DNA from 2 places in the Paraburkholderia sp. MM5482-R2 genome. Region 2 is predicted to be linked to the other one. Evidence: predicted binding sites of a transcription regulator. Region 2 holds the regulator's gene; the other holds the start of a gene.

Region 1 (7,168 bases), 340 kb from region 2:
ACGAACCAGCACCAGAACGCCCGCTTGCCGAGCTTCTCGTTAAGCTTGAAGCCGAACGCCTTCGGGAACCAGTAATGGAAGCCTGCGAGATAGCCGAACACGACGCCGCCTATGATCGCGTTGTGAAAGTGCGCGATCAGGAACAGGCTGTTGTGCAACACGAAGTCCACGCCCGGGATCGCCATCATCACGCCCGTCATGCCGCCGATCGTGAACGTGACCATGAAGCCGATCGTCCACAGCACGGGTGCGGTGAACTCGATGCGACCGCGGTACATCGTGAACAGCCAGTTGAAGATTTTCACGCCCGTGGGGATCGCGATGACCATCGTCATAATGCCGAAGAACGCGTTGACGTCCGCGCCGGAACCCATCGTGAAGAAGTGGTGCGCCCACACGAGGAATGCGAGCACCGTGATCGCGCACGACGCGTAGACCATCGTTCTGTAGCCAAACAGCGGTTTCTTCGCGAAGGTCGCGATCACTTCCGAGTAGATGCCGAACGCGGGCAGCACGAGGATGTACACCTCCGGGTGGCCCCACGCCCAGATCAGGTTCAGGTACAGCATCGCGTTGCCGCCGAGCTCGTTTGTGAAAAAGTGCATGCCTGCGTAGCGGTCGAGGCCGAGCAGTGCGAGCGTCACGGTTAGGATCGGGAACGTTGCCATGATCAGCACGTTCGAGCACAGCGCGGTCCACGTGAACACCGGCATCTTCATCAGCGTCATGCCGGGCGCGCGCAGCTTGACGATCGTCACGAAGAAGTTGATCGCGGTAATCAGCGTACCGACGCCGGAGAGCTGCAGACTCCAGATGTAGTAGTCGACCCCGACGCCCGGACTGAACTGCAGCTCCGACAGCGGTGGATACGCGAGCCAGCCGACCTGCGCGAACTCGCCGATCACGAGCGACAGATTGATCAGGATCGCGCTGATCGCCGTCATCCAGAAGCTCAGCGAATTCAGGAACGGGAAGGCGACGTCGCGCGCGCCGATCTGCAGCGGCACGACAAGATTGAAGAGGCCGACCATCAGCGCCATCGCCATGAAGAAGATCATGATGACACCGTGCGCGGTGAATATCTGGTCGTAGTGGTGCGGCGGCAGGTAACCGGGGCCGTGAAACGCGATCGCGAGCTGAAGCCGCATCATTACGGCGTCGACAAAACCGCGCACGAGCATCAGCACCGCGACGATGATGTACATGATGCCGATCTTCTTGTGATCGACGCTTGTCAGCCACTCGGTCCAGAGCCACTTCCAGCGGCCGAGCTTCGTGAGCGTGACGATGACCGCCAGCACGATGAGCGCCATGAACGCGGCCGCGCCCATGATGACCGGCTGATCGAACGGAATCGCGCCGGGCGTGAGTTTTCCAAACATGGCTTACTCCGTGGTCTGCGTGCGACAGGCGGCGTCGCGGAAGGCCGTGACGTTGCCGTTGTTGTATCGGGCAACGATGTTGCGGAACAGGTACTGGTCGATCGATGAGAAGTAGCGTACCGACTGCTTCTCGCTCGGCTTCGCGACTTCGGCGTATTCGTCCATGCTCAGGCGGTCCGGCGAAGCCTTGACCTTCCGCACCCATGCGTCGAAGTCGGTGGCGCTCGTCGCGAGCGTACGGAACTTCATGTCGGCGAATCCCTTGCCGCTGAAGTTGGCGGACATGCCTTCGAAATTTCCCGGTGCATCCGCGATCAGGTGCAGACGGGTCTGCATGCCGACCATTGCATACACCTGGGTACCGAGTTGCGGGATGAAGAATGAGTTCATCACCGAATCGGACGTGATCCGGAAATTTACCGGCGTATCGACTGGCACGGCGAGCTGGTTCACCGACGCAATGCCGAGGTCCGGGTAGATGAAGAGCCACTTCCAGTCGAGCGCGACCACCTCGACGTCGATCGGCTTCACGCTCGACTGCAGCGGCCGGTACGGGTCGAGCTCATGTGTGGTGCGCCAGGTCAGGATACCGAGGTACAGGATGATCATGGCGGGGATCGTCCAGACGACGATCTCGATCGCCGTCGAGTGCGCCCATTTGGGTGCATAGACCGCGTGACGGTTCGACGCACGGTAGCGCCACGCGAAGAACAGCGTCAGCAGGATCACCGGGATCGCGACGATCAGCATCGCCCACGTGGCGGTGGCGATCAGCGACTTCTCGGCCGCGCCGACGCTCCCTTTTGGATCAAGCACAGTCAGATCACATCCCGATAGACAGGCGCTCAATGTCGTGACGATGGCTATCGACCGTTTCCTTAAGGCTTTTCTGTCTGTCATAGTGGTTAAGTCCGGGTTGTGGCACTTTCGACCTGAAGCTGGCTTGACGCATGCGGCATCACACTCGCAGCGTCATGGTCCGACAACCGGCCAGCTTTGTGATTGATGTCGATCAAGGACGAACAAAGCGGCGGGGTGCGGTGCACTGACGCAGTGCGCGGGCTAAATCAGGCGACAGTCTGCTGCGGCAAACCGTAGATCAGGTCGACGTTGATTGAGAGAAATCCCGCATCGCGTGCGCCGCTGAGTGCGCGTTCCACCACATCGAGTGGCTGGATGCGATTGACAGCTTGCTGAACGTCGGTAGCAAAGTCCTGTACGTCGAAGCTCGCTCGGTTGAAGCCGAGGCGCGCGAGTGGTGAAAGCGTTTTGGTGCTGACGGTTCGCGGATCAATTTCGATGGCAAGTTCTGCGTCGATCGAGAACGCGAAGCGGTTCTGCAGTTGCTGGAAAGCTCTTCGAGTTCGGCAACAGGGAAGAAGGTCGGCGTTCCACCTCCCAGATGCAGCTGCACGGTTCGCCGGTCAGGTCCGAGATGTGACGCGGCCAGATCCATCTCACGAACGAGGTAGCTCAGATATCTGGCGCTGCAGCCATGGTCGTGCGTAATGACCTTGTTGCATGCGCAGAAGTAGCAGAATGATCTGCGTGCCGTTCGGCGGCTGCAGCCAGTCCGGCAATGGCTGCGAAATCGGTGTCTCCGGGTGCGAGAAACATCTTGGGTACGAGTCAATGCGGTTGAAGGCCAATAGTCCGGCCTCAAGGCTCCCGCTATCTCGACATTCCTCCGCGTGACCCGGTGTCGCATCCTGACTTCGGGATCGGGACCGGTTGACCCTGCGCAAGGGCAGCCCTGATTTGCGCGGCGACAATTCCCCGCATACATCAACAAGGGGAAAGCGATGAAGCACATGATCAAGGCCGTCATGATCGTGGCAAGCCTGTGCGCTACCGGTTTGTTCGAAGTGCTGGCATACGCGGATGACGTCAGCGCGAACGGAAGCACGATGGCAGGCGAGGTGACGGCGGATGGGATCCACGCCGGTGACGTGCTCGTGCGTCTGCGTGCCATCTCGATCGAGCCCGAAGTGCACACCAGCGGCACGTTGTCGTCGCTCGGCGTGGGTGTCAATAACGCACTCGTGCCGGAGTTGGACCTGACCTATATGATCCGCGACGCGATCGGCATCGAGCTGATTCTCGCCACCTCGCGGCACCACGTGACGTCCAGCCTCGGCGATCTCGGTGGCGTGAACGTGCTGCCACCGACGCTGCTGCTGCAATATCACTTCAACCATGCTGGCATGATCCGACCGTATGTCGGCGCGGGGGTCAACTACACGTACTTCTACAACGACGGCCTGAGCGCGGGCTCCGAAGGCATCCAGGTGTCACGCAGCAGCTTCGGTCCGGCGGTGCAGGCTGGCGTCGACGTGCAGATCACGAAGACCGTCTTTCTCAACGCGGATATCAAGAAGATCTGGATGCACACGGACGCCTCGGTCGGCGATAGTTCGTTGGGCCGACTGGACATCGACCCACTGGTACTGGGAATAGGCGTCGGGATGAAGTTCTAGCGAGCGCGCAATGACAGACCACAGCTCGCACCAACGGGCGATCCGCTGCGCCCCATCCACCTGAAACGGAGATCTGGTCACTATGCCTCTGTACGACTACCGCTGCGCGGCCTGCGGCCACGCATTCGAAACGCTGGTGCGCGCCGGCCACACGCCCGTCTGCCCGCAATGCGGCGGCACCGCGCTGGACAAGCAGGTCAGCGCGCCGGCCTCGCCCGGCAAGAGCCGCGCGATCATCTCCCGCGCGCGGCGTCAGGCGGCGCGCGAAGGGCACCTCAGCAACTATTCGCCGGCCGAGCGCCGCAAGCTGCTGCGCTGAGCCCAACGGGGAATCGCGCTGTCGATGTAGATGAACCTCGAGGGCGCCTACGAGATGGCACTCAGTCTCACCGTCTTCATGGCCGGCACGCTGGATCGGGCCACCGCCGACAGCCTGCTGGAACACGCGAAGGGCATCTGACCGTATATCGACGCGTGGCTTCGCAACATTGCGTCAGCACGGCCGCCCTCGCGCTCGCGCCCTTCGATGACCACGACGGAAACGTCCTGCGCATGCAGTACGCGCGCCAGCGCGAGGCCGCGTAGACCCGCGCCGACGATGGCCACTTCGACCACCAGCGATTCGACCGCGGTCATCTCGTCGCTCAAAGCCCAGAAACAAAAAACTGCGACCGCTGCGCCACGCCTGCACGGCAGGCGGAATGGGCGTCTGGATATCGATCTCAGTCATGACTTCGACGAAGTCGCTGTCAGAGACCAGGTAGTTAGAGGCCGGCGCATGGCCGCCAATCGGCTTGTAGAGCAGCGCGCCCGAGGCCGGCACGTCATCCAGCAACGCGCCGTCTGCGCTATAGGCCGCGAACCAATGGCCGAAATGCTCGGCCTGCGACAGCCCCTGCAACTGCGCCCAGCCGCCCTGCGGCCGCGCCTGCGCCAGCGCGCAATGCAGTGCCGACGGCGTCGGCGTCATGGCGAAGGCCTCATTCATGACGCTCACCAGCGACTTGCGATGCTTGAAGTTTTCGATGAACTGCGCCGCCTGGGTCAGCCGGGTGCGGATCTTGTGCAGCACGCTGACCTTGGCCGTGATGATTTCGGCGAGCGCGAGCGGCGTGGCAGGGACGGCCGTGTCGGGGCACAGCGCGAGCAGCGCCGGTCCCAGGTGCGGAATGACGCCGCCCGCAGGCGTTCGGCGATGGTCTGGACTGAAACGGTTATGCAGTGCGCCTCACAGATAAATGGCAGCGCCGGCGCCCACGTTGGTCGCGGTGTCTTTCAGCGTCTTGACGATGTACCTGACCTGGTCGGTGTCGAGCAGCGTGTGCAGCGGCAGCGCCAGCGCGCGATCGCCGATGCGCTCGGTGTCGGGCAACAGGCCGCTCTTGCGGCCGATCGCATCGCCCGAGTTCATGTAGTGGAACTGCTGATGCAGCGGATGGCTGTAGGCCACCGTCTCAATGCCGCAAGATTTCATGTCGTCGATCATCTGGGCGCGCGCGCTCTGCGTAAAACGCTTGCCCAAATGCACAACATAGAGCATCCAGTGCACTTCTTCGACGTCCTCGGCCACGTAGGCCGGCTTGATCCCTTCGAAGCTTTGCATCTCTTCGTGATACCAGGTCTCGACCTGCTTTCGCTGCGCGAGGCGCGTGTCGAGTTCGGCCAGTTGCGCGAGACCGAGCGCGGCGGTCAGATCACTGATGCCCGCCTGCAGCGGCACCCGCGAGCCGACCGAGACGGACGCGCGGTCCGTGACGCGCCGCTCGCGCAGATAGCGCAGTTCATGGACGAGTTCGTCATCGTCGGTGACGAGCATGCCGCCCGCTCCTGTGCACAGCGCGGACGGGCTGGAGAAGTCGAACACTGATACGTCGCCGAAACAGCCGACGTTGCGGCCCCGGTAGCGCGAGCCCAACGCCTCAGTACTGTCTTCGATCAGCCGCAAGCGCTGCGCGTCGGCCAGTTCGCGCAGCAGCGCCCACGCGGCCGGGTGGCCGTTGGTATTGCCGGCGAGGATCGCGCGCGTGCGAGGGCCGATCTTCTGCGCGGCTTTTTCGGCGCTCAGACAACCGCTCCAGTAGTCGATGTCGGCGAACACCGGCACGGCTCCCGCCAGCGTGATCGCCTGCGCCACCTGATGCCACGTGTGCGACGCGCAGACCACCTCGTCTCCCGGGCCGATCCCCGTCGCGCGCAACGCAATCCAGGTGGCGAGCGTGCCGCTCGCGACCGCGACCGCATGCTCCCGGCCAACCCAGCCCGCAAACGCGCGCTCGAACGAATCAAGCATCGGCCCGTCGCTCCAACGCGAGGATTGCAGCACCGCGTTGACGAGATCGATCTCGCGCGCCGCGCAAGCCGGTTCGCTCAACGCGATCTCATCGATTTCCATGCGCCTTGTCCTCAGTCAGGATCAACGCATCGGCCTCTTCAGGCCGCCGCGTGATGGTCCTGTAATACCCGGCCGATATCGCGAAATAGATACTGCGCACACCGAACCGGAGCGCTGCTGTCTCGTCGCGCATCGCCGTTGCGCTGACATGCATTGTGCGCACCTCGGGATAACGTTCGTGCCATTGCGCGGCGGCGTCGCGTAGCGTCGGTGCCGTGCGGAGCAGGTCCGCCGCGAAGTCCAATTGCTCGGCGTTCAGGCTCATCTCACTCCTCCACGCCCGCAATACGCCGCGCTTCGACCGTGATGGGCAGTGGCGTATCGTCGGCCATCGCGGGCAATTCGAGTTGCCAGCCGTTCGCGAGCGTGACGAGACCGCCCCACATCCCGGGCTGCGCCATCGCGACAATGGGCTCCTCCAGGTCCTTCTTTGGCACGTAGGCGCTCAGCGCGCCCTTGCTGTCCTTGCGGATCATGACTTTCATGGTTGCGGACTCCGGAGGTTGATGACAGGTTCAAACCAGGTTCAAGCGGGATGCGCTGCTTCCTCCAGCAGTGGACGAAGCAACCGCGGCAGATGGGCGAGCACGTACTCAATGTCCTGCGCCGTAGTGATTTCGCCGAGCGACAGCCGCACCGCCGCCAGCGCCTCATCGCGCGGCACACCATAGATCGTCGCCCGGCTCCGTTAGTTTGCTTCACGGCCAGAACACGCATTCGCAATCGATGCACAGCGTGTCCAGCAACTCGGCCAGGCCGGTGCTCTCATGCTGGGGCATCCATCGGTGCGATGCATGATCGCGCGCGCTCAGGTGCCACATACCGTCTTCATCGCGCGTGAGCCAGGCTATGTCGATCAGCCCGCCATTCGCGTCGACATTGCGGGAGCAGCACGGACTCTCGACACGGAACCCCGG
Region 2 (7,168 bases):
TGCCGCGCTTTATCCGACGCTGATGCTCAGCTATCCGGACTGGTGCGAGGCGCATCGCGCGATGCTGCACGGCGCGCAGGCCGCGCTGCGCGACGCGGTGATCGCGTTGCACGGCGTCGTCGCGGCGAGCGACGCCGAGATCGTCGATCTCACCGCGCTGCATCAGGGCGCGGCCGAAGCGCTCGCCCACACGGCGACGCAATGGGACGCGGATCTGGTCGCGGTGGCCGCGCATCCGCGTGAACATCGCTGGGACAGCCGTATCGATCCCGAGGAACTGGTCGCGTCGATCGGGCGTCCGGTGCTGTACATGCCGGCGAGGTCGACCGACGCGAGCGATGCCTCGGCGGTGAGCCGCGTGCTGGTCGCGATCGATGGCAGCGACACCGCGCTCGACGCGCTGCGCACCGCGCTCGCGGTAGCGCCGCCCGACGCGCGCATCAAGGTCGTCTACGCGGCCGACGACCGCTTCGCGTGGTGCGAATGGCTGCCGTTCGAAGTCGTGTCGCAGCATCGAATCGATGTCTTGCGGCGCGGCGCGGCGATGCTCGAACAAAGCCGGCGCGCGGCCGAAACCGCGTTGCTCGAGTTCGACGATGATTCCGGCGATGCGTCGAGCGCGATTCTGGACGAAGCGCAACGCTGGCACGCGGACCTGATCGTGATGGGTTCGCACGGCATGCGCGGCGCGCCGCACCCGTTGCCGGGGCACGTGACGTCGCGCACGCTGCGCGACGCGGCGTGTCCCGTGCTCGTGTGTCCGCGCGGCGCGTCGTCACTGCGGGCGGACGACGTGCCGCACGGCGAGTGGCGGGAGCCGTATCCGGGCAGTCCGGGCGGGCCCTTTTATCTGTAGCAGGGGCGCGCCACGCGCGTTGACAAATCCAACCTCAGTGGAGAATTGGCATGTACCAACATATCCTCGTCGCGCTAGACGGCAGTACTTTCTCGAAACGCGCGCTGAAAGAAGCGGTGAATCTCGCCGCGTTGACGAAGGGCGTCGTGCATCCGGTTTATGTGGTCGACAAGACGCCGCTCTTTTCCTATGCCGGCTATTACGACCCGCTCACGCTCGTCGAAGCCTTGCGCCAGGACGGCCAATTGGTGCTGGAGGAGGCCGAACAGGCCTGCGCCGCCGCCGATGTGCCTTGCCGCCCTGAAATGATCGAGTCGGAGAGCCTGTCCGACGACGTCGCCGCGATCGTGCTGCGCCACGGCGAGCAGATCCGTGCCGATCTGCTTGTGCTGGGCACGCATGGGCGACGCGGCGTGCGGCGCCTCGTGATCGGCAGCGTGGCGGAGCGGGTGCTGCGTTTCTCGACCTGTCCGGTGCTGCTCATGCGCGAGCCAAGCCCCGAGGATGCGCCCGCAGAGTAACCCGCGACAGCGGGGCGCGGCAGCGCGTGAACATTACGCGAGCGCGTCGGCCGGTATCTGGATCGAGATCCCGAAGCCATGGCCCGGCGAGCTGGTGAACGACACGTTGCCGCGCAACTGCCGCACGCGTTCGCGAATGCCGAGCAAACCGAATGAATCTGTTCCCTGCGACCGATCCAGCGCGACACCCACGCCGTCATCCTCGATATCGAGCGATACGATCGGGCCCGCGCAGGTCATGTCGATGCGTACGCGGCTGGCCTTGGCGTGCCGCGCGACGTTCGTCAACGCCTCCTGAACGATGCGAAACAGCGCCGTCGCCGCGAATTCGCCGCACACCGGCTCGGCCGGTTCGAGGTGCACGCTCGAGCGCACGTCGTAGCGTTTCGTGAAGTCTTCGGCCAGCCAGTCGAGCGCGGCGGCGAGCCCGAGGTCGTCGAGCAGCGGGGGCCGCAGATCGGCGGCGATACGCCGCAGCGAAGCGGCCATCCAGTCGATCTGCTTTTGCAGTTCATGCGTCTGCGCGGCCAGCGGCTCGGTGTCGGCCTGGCTTTTCAGCTTCGCTTCGAGCAGCGCGACGCTCATTTTCAGCGCGGTCAGCCGTTGGCCGAGATCGTCGTGCAGTTCGCGCGCCATACGTTTTTGCTCGTTTTCGCGGGCGATCTGCACGTGGGTGGATACCTGATTCGCGCGTTCGAGTTCCGCGAGGCGCATACGTTCGGTCAGGTCGCGCGTGATCTTGGCGAAGCCGAGCAGCGCGCCCGACGCGTCGTGCACGGCGGAAACGACCACGTTGGCCCAGAAACGCGAGTCGTCGCGACGTACGCGCCAGCCTTCGTCCTCGGTGCGGCCTACGGTTGCGGCGATTTCCAGTTCGCGGGCGGGCTTGCCGGCCGCGATGTCTTCCGGGGTATAGAACTTGGAGAAATGCTGGCCGATGATTTCTTCGGGCGTGTAGCCCTTGATGCGCTGTGCGCCGGGATTCCAGCTGGTCACGCGGCCGGACACGTCGAGCATGAAGATCGCATAGTCCTGAACCGCATCGATTAACATGAAATAGCGATCCTCGACGGGCACATCCGACACGGACGCCGCACCGGTGAAGCAGGAAGACTCGCCGCTCGACAGATCCATCGCTCCTCCGGGTGGTCACGCAAGGTCGCGCACCGCAACGCACCGAGTTATATCAGTTCGGGAGCGCTTGTTCCACCCCGCATGTCCCGCGAACGAACGTGAGGCGAGCGACGCGTCGGCGTTCAAACCCGAGCCAGTCCTTCCGCGTCTTCGATGCGGATCGTTTTGCCGTTCGCCTTGACGAGGCGCTCGCGCTGGAACTTCGAGAACATCCGGCTCACCGTTTCGAGCTTCATGCCCAGAAAGCAGCCGATTTCCTCGCGGGTCATGCGCAAATGAAACTCCGCCGCGGAAAAGCCGCGCGCCTTGAAGCGCTTCGACAGATTCAGCAGAAACGTCGCGACGCGCTGTTCGGCGGTCATCGTGCCGAGCAGCATCATCTGGCTCGACTCGCGCACGATCTCGCTGCTCATCATCTGGTAGATGTGATGCTGCATCGGCTTCATCTCGCGACAGATCGCCTCGAGTTGCGCGAACGGAATGATGCACACGACGCTGTCTTCGAGCGCGATCGCATCGCAATTCTGCTTGCCCTCGCCGATGCCGTCGAGGCCGAGCGAGTCGCCGGCGATCTGGAAGCCGGTCACGTGCTCGCGGCCGTCGCGATGCATGACCACGGTCTTGAACGATCCGGCGCGGATCGCGTAGATGCTTTGAAACGCGTCGCCCGCGCGATACAGCGTATCACCGCGTTTGATCGAGCGCGTCGAGCAGATCAACGTGTCGAGTCGTCTCAGTTCGTCGGATGTCAGCTCGGGCGGCATGCAGATCGCGCGCATCGCGCAGGTGGAGCAGCGCGGCACGGCGTAGCGTGTGGCCGCGGTGCGTGGCACGACGTGGATCGGTACGACGTGCGAAGTGCGGGGCGCGTCGTGGCGGGGTTCACAGACTGTGGCAACTTGCATGCTCGGCTCCTGGCGGTCAGACCGGATGCGCATGACGCGCATAGGCAATCGCTTCGATGGCACGGCAGGCGAGTTCGAACTCCGAGGTCTTGTCGAAGCAGAAGTCGGCGCCCGCCGCTTCGCACGCTCGGCGAAACGCCGTCGTGCAATGATTGGTCAACACGATGCTGACGATGGACGGCCGCACCCGCGACAGCGCCGCGAGCAGCAGCAGATTGGTCTTGCCCGAGAAGCACGGGTCCAGCACCGCGACATCGGCGCGACTCGCGACGATGTCGTCGAACGTGTGCTCGACGCCGGCGGACTCGCCGGCGATTTCGATGCCGGGAATCAGCGCGATCAGGCAAGCAAGCCGGCGTCGGACCTCGGTCGCATCGTCGACGAGGAAGACTCTCGATAAGGTGGCTGGCGGGGCGGTGTCCATACCGACCAGTATTGGCGACCTCATCTCAGAAATATATCGGCGGGGATTTAAGCGGCGCTAGGAGTTCGGGTAGTGTTGTAGGAATATTCCTAGTGCATGGCTGGCGATGGGGTATGTAGCCGAGTGCGAGTACACGGCTACTTTCGACGTGACGGCTTCGAAGGTCGCAGGCATGCAGTTGATCAAGTAATCACGGAACAAGCCGATAAAGGCCCATTGACCTGCGTCAAGCCGCGCGGCGGCGCGCGCTTCACACTGTCGGCGCGGACACGCGACGGCACCGCTTCGGTTCATGCCAGCGCTTTCACAGGGAGTCCAACATGTATGCACGAATTCTGGTTGCGCTCGACGACAGTCCCAGCGCGCAGCGCGCGTTTGCCGAGGCGCTGAAGCTCGCGAAGCTGACGGGCGCCACACTCGAAGCCTGCTGCGTGGTAGGGCACGGCAAGTGGTCGGACAATGCCGATGTGGCTTTCGAGCCGGAACCGGCGGCCGCGGCGCAAGAATTCGCCAGCCGCGCGCTCGATGCGCCGCGCGAGCTGATGCGCGAGGCGCAGGTGCCCGGCGGCGTGCGGGTGATCGACGCGTACGCCGAAAGCGTGTCCGCGGTGCTCGCGCGCGTCGCCGACGAAATCGAAGCCGATCTGATCGTGATGGGCACGCACGGCCGCCACGGCGTGCAGCGCTTTCTGCTCGGCAGCGTCGCCGAGTCGCTCGTGCGTGCGACCGACAAGCCGGTGCTGATCGTGCGGCATGACGAACACGGGCACGCGCGGCCCTGAAGCGCCGCGTCGCGCAGCCGTGGCGCGATCGCGTGGGAGCGGCCGCGCAGCAGCCTGGTTTTCGCGGCTCAGGTGAGTTCGTGTTCGGCGCAGGCCGGGATTGACTGATCGCGCGTCGCGCCGTTCGCGTGCGCGGGAACCATCAGCACCGGGCAGCTGGCGCTGCGCAGCACGCGCTCGGCGACGCTGCCGAGCATCAGTCGTTGAACACCACGGCGGCCGTGCGTGCCCATCACGATCGCGTCGGCGTGCCATTCGAGCGCCGCCTCGACGATGCGATGCGCGACGTCTTGGCCGGTGATCGCGGCTTCGACGGTGCGGGCCGTGCCCTTGATCCCGCGCGCGGTCATCCGGCTCTGGGCATCGGCCGCGATCCGCTTGCCTTCCTCGATGAAGGCGTCCTGGATCACGCAAGGGTCGAAGCCGGGCGCGTCGTAGGCGATGACGGGCACGTCGATCACGTACAGCGGCTGCAGCTCGGCGCCCGATTCGGCGGCAAGGGTCAGCGCGGCGTCGAACGCACGGGAGGCGGTGTCGCTGCCATCGAGCGCGACGAGTAGGCGGTGAAACATGGCGGACTCCTTAAGCGCGCACTTCAGTGCGACAACAGCACCGGCACGGTCATCGACTCGAGCATCGTGCGCGTCGCGCCGCCCAGTACGACTTCGTGCAGACGCGAATGCGCGTAAGCGCCCATCACGATCATGTCGCAGCCGAGGTCGGCCGCCTGCGACAGCAGCGCGTCGCCGACCGGCGTGCCGTCCGCGACGCTCAGTTCGCGCACGTCGATCTTGACGCCGTGACGCGCGACGGTGAGTGCGATGTCGTCGCCCGGAACCGTGTTGCGCGGCGGACGATCGCCCGACGAATGAACCGTCAGCAGCGTCACTTTGGACGCGTGCGCGAGGAACGGCAGCGCGTCGTGGATCGCGCGGGTGGCTTCGCGGCTGCCGTCCCACGCGATCAGCACGTAGCGGCCGGGTGCCGCGAAGGTGCCGCCCGACGGCACCAGCAGCACCGGCCGCCCGGCCGACAGCACGACGTGCTCGACGAACTGTTCGGCGACGAACGCCTCGGGATCGGTCGGATCGGTCTGCCCGAGCACGATCAGATCGGCGAGACGCGCATAGGGCGGCACGACGTCGTTCGCGTAGCCGTTCGCGGCGATCCAATGACCGTCGACGTTCGCGCGCGCGAGTTCGGCACGAAACAGCCGCTCGAGCGCGCTGGCACGCTCGTGCCGCAGACGCTCGTGCTCCGCGTAGTAGTCGGCGGTGCCGGCCATCACGAAGAACGCGTGCCGCGGTGGCACGTACGTCGAAAACAGGCCGGTCAGCGTCGCATGAAAGCGGTGTGCGAGCTGCAATGCGATTTCGAGGCGCGGATGTGCACGAACGCTCGTATCGAGGTGAACGAGAATGCTTTTGTAGCTCATCGCCAAAGCTCCGTGACAGAAACGTGGGGAAACGGGCACAAGCAGGCTCGAGCCCGTCGTCAAATGGAGTCTATGAGCCCGGCGGCCGCGGCTGTTGATGCAGATCAAGCGCGGGCCGCCGCGCGCTCAGTACAGTGACGGGCACGCTCGACGGTTTGCAACCGCGCCTGGCAATCCTATGCTGTGCTCTGGAGGGCAGCGATCATGATTTCCGAATCCGATGCGCCGCCCGGGCGCCCCGCTTCACCGTGGACCTCGACGGCGTCCGGACCGCCCGAAGGCTGGCTCGACTACGCGGCGGCGTATCAGACCGCACAGGGCGCGGCACACGAGTACGCCGAGCGGTGCTTCGCCGACTGGAGCAAGTCGATCGCTTTCGTCGCGCAGCGCGAGGCGGACTGGTTCGGCGAGGCCAACCGTGCTTGCGCCGCCTGGTATGCGGGGTGGCAGGCGGCGTACGGCATCGCGCCAGGCGTCGCGCCGCTCGCGGGCGGCCTGAGCGCATGGTGGTGGAGCTCGCAGAACGCGCTGCCGTTCGCGGGCGTCGTTTAGCCGCGCGAGCCGGCGAGGCCGGCGCGCGCACCGTCAATGGCAGACACGGCAAGGAGGAGTTCAGATGGGAACGGATCGCGTGGCATTGGTCACAGGCGGGATGGGCGGTTTGGGCACGGCGGTCAGCCGGGCGCTTCATGACGCGGGCATGACGGTCGCGGTGACGCACTCGACGCACAACGATCACGTGTCGACATGGCTGCAGCACGAGCGCGACACGGGGCGCGACTTTCACGCTTACGAAGCCGACATCGCCGACTTCGATTCATGCGCGCGCTGCGCGCAACGCGTGCTGACCGAACTGGGCGCGGTAGACGTGCTGATCAACAACGCGGGCATCACGCACGACACGAGCTTCGCGAAGATGAGCAAGGAGCACTGGGACGCCGTGCTGCGCACCGATCTCGATGGCCTGTTCAACATGAGCAAGCCGCTGTTGCCCGGCATGCTCGAGCGGCGCCACGGCCGCATCGTCAACGTGGGGTCGGTCAACGGTTCGCGCGGCGCCTACGGGCAAACCAATTATTCAGCTGCCAAAGCGGGCGTGCACGGCTTCACG

Evidence for each region. The regulator FNR, encoded in region 2, switches genes on or off when oxygen is low (the NO sensors DNR and NnrR bind a similar motif). The targets are predictions, from matches to a motif close to TTGATNNNNATCAA.
Region 1: a site for FNR is predicted at 2,385-2,398, ahead of cyoA (ubiquinol oxidase subunit II). Genes of this name have one in related genera too.

What each region holds. Positions count from the first base shown of each region.
Region 1 covers NZ_JBNDLP010000004.1:379,180-386,347, forward strand. The annotation lists gene cyoB (cytochrome o ubiquinol oxidase subunit I) at 1-1,382, opposite strand, end outside; gene cyoA (ubiquinol oxidase subunit II) at 1,386-2,282, opposite strand; partial or broken gene OKW37_RS37785 (radical SAM protein) at 2,453-2,925, opposite strand; gene OKW37_RS37790 (OmpW/AlkL family protein) at 3,185-3,859, shown strand; gene OKW37_RS37795 (FmdB family zinc ribbon protein) at 3,942-4,178, shown strand; gene OKW37_RS37800 (NAD(P)-binding protein) at 4,226-4,465, opposite strand; gene OKW37_RS37805 (SIR2 family protein) at 4,353-4,931, opposite strand; gene OKW37_RS37810 (DegT/DnrJ/EryC1/StrS family aminotransferase) at 5,088-6,251, opposite strand; gene OKW37_RS37815 (hypothetical protein) at 6,238-6,516, opposite strand; gene nifT (putative nitrogen fixation protein NifT) at 6,518-6,736, opposite strand; gene OKW37_RS37825 (hypothetical protein) at 6,778-6,915, opposite strand; gene OKW37_RS37830 (hypothetical protein) at 6,950-7,168, opposite strand, start outside.
Region 2 covers NZ_JBNDLP010000004.1:723,669-730,836, forward strand. The annotation lists gene OKW37_RS39360 (universal stress protein) at 1-856, shown strand, start outside; gene OKW37_RS39365 (universal stress protein) at 907-1,377, shown strand; gene OKW37_RS39370 (PAS domain-containing sensor histidine kinase) at 1,411-2,511, opposite strand; gene fnr (fumarate/nitrate reduction transcriptional regulator Fnr) at 2,634-3,416, opposite strand; gene OKW37_RS39380 (two-component system response regulator) at 3,433-3,840, opposite strand; gene OKW37_RS39385 (universal stress protein) at 4,161-4,622, shown strand; gene OKW37_RS39390 (universal stress protein) at 4,691-5,194, opposite strand; gene OKW37_RS39395 (universal stress protein) at 5,218-6,057, opposite strand; gene OKW37_RS39400 (polyketide synthase) at 6,262-6,609, shown strand; gene phbB (acetoacetyl-CoA reductase) at 6,674-7,168, shown strand, end outside.